2 regions of the Streptomyces sp. AHA2 genome follow, and region 2 is predicted to be linked to the other one. Evidence: riboswitches for the same ligand, from Rfam matches in the RefSeq annotation. Region 2 holds a riboswitch; the other holds the start of a gene.
The links. Region 2 has a riboswitch for S-adenosylmethionine ahead of Q5694_RS06535 (aminotransferase class V-fold PLP-dependent enzyme). Riboswitches for the same ligand answer to the same signal wherever they lie in the genome.
Positions count from the first base shown of each region.

Region 1: linked by a shared signal. The riboswitch ahead of thrC (threonine synthase) and the one ahead of Q5694_RS06535 (aminotransferase class V-fold PLP-dependent enzyme) in region 2 are both predicted to bind S-adenosylmethionine.

Region 1 covers NZ_JAUQWJ010000012.1:116,939-120,203, forward strand. Annotated here, with positions in the region: gene Q5694_RS23810 (glucosyl-3-phosphoglycerate synthase) at 1-903, opposite strand, end outside; SAM riboswitch class I at 1,057-1,212, shown strand; gene thrC (threonine synthase) at 1,231-2,517, shown strand; gene Q5694_RS23820 (MoaD/ThiS family protein) at 2,603-2,878, shown strand.
Region 2 covers NZ_JAUQWJ010000002.1:542,182-545,446, forward strand. Annotated here, with positions in the region: gene trpD (anthranilate phosphoribosyltransferase) at 25-1,089, shown strand; SAM riboswitch class IV at 1,168-1,284, shown strand; gene Q5694_RS06535 (aminotransferase class V-fold PLP-dependent enzyme) at 1,446-2,813, shown strand; gene Q5694_RS06540 (glycerate kinase family protein) at 2,768-3,265, opposite strand, start outside.

The DNA of each region.
Region 1 (3,265 bases), on a different contig from region 2:
CGGCGGGCGTTCCTCGGTGTCCACGGAGTACGTCCGGGGTTCGAAGCCGTCGCCGTTCCGCTCGAACTGGGTCAGGGACGGCCGGATCAGGTGCCCCCGGGCCAGCCGCAGCTGGGCCGTGCGGTAGATCTCGGCGGCCATCCTGCCGAGTGCCTGCCCGTCCTGGTGCCGGTGCTTGCGCACGCCCACGTCGACCTGGGCGAGCGCGTCGAGGCCCGCCAGGTGCAGGGCGTCGACGAGCACGCCCAGTTCGACGCCGTACCCGACGGGGAAGGGCAGCTGCTCCAGCAGCGAGCGGCGGGCCGCGTACTCGCCGCCCAGCGGCTGGACGAACCCGGCGAGCCGCGGCCAGTGCATGTTGAGCAGCGGGCGCGCCATCAGCTCGGTGACCCGGCCGCCCTGCCCGGCGGCCCCGCCGAGGGGGCGGTCGTACATGCCCTTGACCAGCTCGACCTCCGGGTCGGTCAGCAGCGGGCCGACGATGCCGGAGACGAAGTCGGACGAGAAGTCCCGCAGGTCCGCGTCGACGAAGCAGACGATGTCACCGCGGGTGACGAGCAGCGAGCGCCACAGCACCTCGCCCTTGCCCGGCAGGGCGGGCAGACGCGGGAGGATCGCGTCCCGGTGCACGACCGTCGCGCCCGCGGCGGCGGCCACCTCGGAGGTGCGGTCGGTCGACCCCGAGTCGACCACCACCAGCTCGTCGACGAGCGGCACCTGCAGCATCAGGTCGTGGCGGACGGCGGCGGCGATGTCGCCGACGGTCTCCTCCTCGTTCAGTGCGGGCAGCACCACGCTCACCGTGCGGCCCGTGCGCTGCTTGGCCGCCAGGATGCTGTGGAGCGGACGGTCGTGCACGGACCAGGAACGGGCGCTCAGCCAGCGCTCGACTTCTTCCAGCACCGTGGCTGCTCCTTGCGTTCTCTCGGCGGGACGGATGTGACGCGTCTCGCGGTTCGGACGACTATCTCAACTGTCCTGGTCGTCGGTTACAGTCTTGAACAACGCGGATGACCCTCGCATGTCCGGGGTCGTACGCCGCCTACAACCACATACAGCTCATCCAGAGGGGCAGAGGGAAACGGCCCGATGAAGCCCCGGCAACCCTCCAGTCGGTTCTCGTAGGTCACTGGTGACCGCGTCGCGAGGCTCCCGGCTAGGGAAGGTGCCAAATCCGTCTCACGGCGAAGTGCGCCGTGAGGAAGATGAGGAGAAAGGGCCTCGCCTCACATGGCTGTGCAGACTGTTGCAAGCACCACCGACTCCACCGTAGACCTCGGTCCCGCCGCGGCCCTCAGCTGCCGCGAGTGCGGTCACCGCGTGCCCCTCGGCCCGGTCTTCGCCTGCGAGGAGTGTTTCGGCCCGCTGGAGATCGCCTACGACTTCTCGTCCTACGACGCCGAGGAGCTGCGCAAGCGGATCGAGGCGGGACCCGCGAACATCTGGCGCTACGCCCCGCTGCTGCCGGTCCCGGCCGACGTCGCGGACAAGCCGAACATCAACCCGGGCTGGACCAAGCTCGTCAAGGCCGACAACCTCGCCCGTGAGCTGGGGGTCGACGGCGGCAAGCTGTTCGTCAAGGACGACTCCGGCAACCCGACGCACTCCTTCAAGGACCGGGTCGTCGCGCAGGCCCTGGAGGCCGCCCGCGCCTTCGGCTTCACCACCCTGTCCTGCTCCTCCACCGGCAACCTGGCCGGCGCGGTGGGCGCCGCCGCGGCCCGGGCCGGATTCCGCTCCTGCGTGTTCATCCCGCACGACCTGGAGCAGGGCAAGGTCGTCATGGCCGCCGTCTACGGCGGCGAGCTGGTCGGCATCGAGGGCAACTACGACGACGTCAACCGCTTCTGCTCCGAGCTCATCGGCGACCCGGCGGGTGAGGGCTGGGGCTTCGTCAACGTCAACCTGCGGCCCTACTACGCGGAGGGCTCCAAGACCCTGGCGTACGAGATCTGCGAGCAGCTCGGCTGGCGGCTGCCCGACCAGCTCGTGGTGCCGATCGCCTCCGGCTCGCAGCTCACGAAGATCGACAAGGGCCTGCAGGAGCTGATCGGGCTCGGCCTCGTCGAGGACAGGCCGTACAAGATCTTCGGTGCGCAGGCCGAGGGCTGCTCGCCGGTGTCGACGGCGTTCAAGGCCGGCCACGACGTGGTGCGTCCGCAGAAGCCGGACACGATCGCCAAGTCCCTGGCGATCGGCAACCCGGCGGACGGGCCGTACGTGCTGGACATCGCGCGGCGGACCGGTGGTGCGGTGGAGGACGTCACGGACGAGCAGATCGTCGACGCCATCAAGATCCTGGCGCGGACCGAGGGCATCTTCGCGGAGACCGCCGGTGGTGTGACGGTGGGTGTGACGAAGAAGCTCGTCGCGAACGGGGCCCTCGACCCGGCGAAGACGACTGTGGTGCTCAACACCGGGGACGGTCTGAAGACCCTGGACGCGGTGGCGGGCACGGGGCTGACCGCGACCATTCGCCCGAGTCTGGAGTCGTTCCGGGCAGCCGGGCTCGTCTGATCGTTGTTCGCTGCGGGCCGGTGGGGGTTGTTCGCGCAGTTCCCCGCGCCCCTGGGTCCGTCACCAAACCGGAGGTTCCGAAGTCATGAGCGTCACCGTTCGCATCCCCACCATCCTGCGCACCTACACCGGCGGGCAGGCCGAGGTCTCCGCCGAGGGCGCGAACCTCGGGGAGGTCATCGCCGACCTGGAGAAGAACCACACCGGGATCGCCGCCCGCGTGCTGGACGACCAGGGCAAGCTGCGGCGGTTCGTCAACGTGTACGTCAACGACGACGACGTGCGGTTCGAGCAGGGGCTGGAGACGGCCACGCCGGACGGTGCCGGAGTGTCGATCATCCCGGCGGTCGCCGGCGGCTGAATCCGGTCGACCGGCTTGATTATTACCTTGAGTAATGCCGGTCACCGTGCGTACATCGAATTGCCCCCACCGTGAGAGAAGCGGAGGGGGCAATTCTGTGTGATTGAGCGCGGTACAGTTGGGGAACGCGTTCCGGATCCACTGACCGGAACCCTGAATTCCTGCCGCGAGCCCGACAAGATGTAGCCAAAGTGTGCGCGTCTTTCGCGGCTTTTGTTCTTTTTGTGTGGCCCGACTTGCCCTGAATTCGGGCGAACTCTCCCCACATTCCGGACCCTGAGCGTCCAGAATTCTCGTCCGATTGACCTGTTGCAGACGGCAGTTGGACAGATACATTCAGCCGCGGTCGACGCGTTCCGGCGCACGCCCCCAACCGTGGGGGGTGAG
Region 2 (3,265 bases):
GGACACCTGACCCTGGAGCGGCTTATGAGCGCTGTGACCCCCGCTGGAGGCGACACCGCGGCGGGCCGCTCCTGGCCCGCGCTGTTGAACGGCCTGCTGCAGGGCCGGGACCTGACCGCCGACGACACCGCGTGGGCGATGGATCTGATCATGCGCGGCGAGGCCACGGACGCGCAGATCGCCGGGTTCGTGGTGGCGCTGCGCGCCAAGGGCGAGACCGTCGAGGAGATCTCCGGTTTCGTCCGGGCGATGTACGAGCACGCCAACGTGATCGAGGTGCCCGGGCCGGCCGTCGACATCGTCGGAACCGGCGGCGACGGGGCGAAGACCGTCAACATCTCCACCATGTCGGCCATCGTCATCGCCGGCACGGGCGCCAAGGTCGTCAAGCACGGCAACCGCGCCGCCTCGTCGGCCTCCGGGGCCTCGGACGTCCTGGAGAAGCTCGGCGTCAACCTGGAGCTGCCGACGCACCGGGTGGCGGGCGTGGCCGAGGAGGCCGGGATCACCTTCTGCTTCGCCGCGAAGTTCCACCCGTCGATGCGCTACGCGGGCGCGGCGCGTGCCCAGTTGGGCATCCGCACGATCTTCAACGTCCTGGGCCCGCTGACCAACCCCGCCAAGGTCCGCGCCCAGGCCGTCGGCGTGGCCGACCCGCGGATGGCGCCGATCGTCGCGGGCGTCTTCGCGGGGCGCGGCCACTCGTCCCTGGTCTTCCGGGGTGACGACGGCCTCGACGAGCTGACCACCACCTCCACCTCCCGGGTGTGGATCGTCCGGGACGGCACGGTGACGGAGGAGTCCTTCGACCCGCGGGACGTCGGGATCGACCTGGTCCCGGTCGAGGCCCTGCGCGGCGCGGACGCCTCCTACAACGCCGAGGTCGCCCGCCGCCTCCTGGACGGCGAGACGGGCCCGGTGCGGGACGCCGTCCTGCTGAATTCGGCGGCGGCCCTGGTGGCGCTGGACCCGGGCACGGGGACGCTGACCGAGCAGATCGGCGCCGGCATGGCGAAGGCGGCCGAGTCGATCGACTCGGGGGCCGCCAAGCGCACCCTGGAGCGCTGGGTGGCCGCGACCAACGCCTAGGGTCTGTCCGACGAGCGGCGTCCCGCGATCCGGACCCGGGTTGCGGGGCGCCGATCTTTTCGCGTACGTTCCTGGACAGGTCATGAGTGACAGTCATGAGGCCCCGGCCGACTGTCCGGCAACCCTCCGTCCGTGGCGGGGTGCCCCGGGTGAAGACCGGGCCGCAGGCAGCGAGGTCTGCGGCAAGCGCGGACCCCTCGCGATACCAGGGGTCCTGGTCGTCGAGGAGTTTTCCGTGAGTCAGCGAATGCGATAGGGCCGCAGAGCCCCGCCTCCGCATCCCCTTCCTCCTTCACCCCCGCCGGGAGCCCCTCGGGGCCCGCGGGTGGTTCCGCCTGATCTCACGGGAGTTCACCATGTCCGTCTCCACCGTTGCCGCTGACCAGTCCGTTCGCACCCCGCTGCCCGTTCTGGGCCGGGATGTCACCGTGCCGCTGGTGACCGGCGGAGAGGTCACCTACGCCGCGCTCGACTACGCGGCCAGCGCCCCGGCGCTCCAGCGGGTCTGGGACGACGTCGCCGCCTACGCGCCCTACTACGGCAGCGTCCACCGCGGCGCCGGATACCTGTCCCAGCTGTCCACCGACCTGTTCGAGAACGCCCGGCACACCGTCGCGGAGTTCCTCGGCTGCCGGGACGGCGACCAGGTGGTGTTCACCCGGTCCACCACCGACTCCCTGAACCTGCTCGCCGCCGCCCTGCCGGACGACTGCCGCGTCTTCGTGTTCGAGACCGAGCACCACGCCTCCCTGCTTCCCTGGCGCGACGCCCGGGTCACCTTCCTCGACGCGCCGAGGAGCCACCGCGAGGCCGTCGAGACGCTGGAACGGGCCCTGGCCGACCGCGACCCCCACGGCCCCGCCCTGGTGTGCGTCACCGGCGCCTCCAACGTCACCGGTGAGCTGTGGCCCGTACGGGAACTCGCGGCGGCCGCGCACGCCCACGGGGCGCGGATCGTGCTGGACGCCGCCCAGCTGGCCCCGCACCACCCCGTGTCCGTCGCGGACCTCGACGTCGACTGGGTCGCCTTCTCCGGGCACAAGCTGTACGCGCCCTTCGGCTCCGGCGTGCTGGCCGGGCGGTCCGACTGGCTGCGCGCGGCCGAGCCGTACCTCGCGGGCGGCGGCGCCTCGCGCAAGGTCACGCGCCGGGAGGACGGGGGCGTCGACGTGGAGTGGCACGACGGCGCCGCCCGCCACGAGGCCGGCTCCCCGAACGTTATCGGTGCCTACTCCATCGCCTCCGCCTGCAGGGCCCTCACCGAGGCGGGCTTCGACACGCTGGTCGCCCGGGAGCGCCACCTCGTCGAGAAGGTGACGGCGGGCCTCGCCGGCGTGCCGGAGGTCCGGATCCTGACCCTCTTCGGCGACGACGCCCCGCGCGTCGGCGTCATCTCCTTCGTGGTGGACGGCTGGAACAGCTCCCACTTCGCCGCCGCGCTCTCCGCCGAGTACGGCATCGGCGTACGGGACGGCCTGTTCTGCGCGCACCCGCTGGTGCGCACGCTGCTCGGCGGCGACGCGCGGCAGCAGGGCGAGTGCGGGGCGCCGGAGGCCGCGCCGGGGGAGAAGTCGCTCAACGCCGTCCGGGTCAGCTTCGGCGCGGGCACGCCGGACGAGCACGTGGAGCGGTTCGTGCGGGCCGTGCGGGAGCTGGTGACCGACGGGGCGAAGTGGAACTACCGCACGGAGGACGGCCGTTGCGTGCCGGACACCTCGGCGTGAGGGCCGCCGGCCGCGAGCGGCGGTAGCCGGGAGCCCAGCACGATCATGCGCAGGGCCCGTTCCGTGGCGTCCGTGAGCAGTTCGCTCCCGCGCAGCAGCGCCTCCGCCAGGTCCATCGGGCCGGGCAGGATGCCGTGGCAGGCGTCCACGCCCGGGACCTCGTGCGCGCCCTCGCCGAGGGTGCCCGCCAGGGCGAGGACCGGGCGGCCGTACCGCTTGGCCCGGCGGGCCACCTCGGCCGGGACCTTGCCGCGGGGCGTCTGGTGGTCCAGCGCGCCCTCGGCGGTGACCACCAGGTCGGCGCGGGCGAGCCGGGCGTCCAGGTCGAGATGGCCCAGCAGCACCTCGAAGCGGGGCAGGAGCCGGGCGCCCAGAGCGGCGAGACCGGCGCCCAGTCCGCCGGAGGCGCCCGTGCCCGGCCCGTGGCGCAGGTCGGTGCCGGGCCGGGCGGC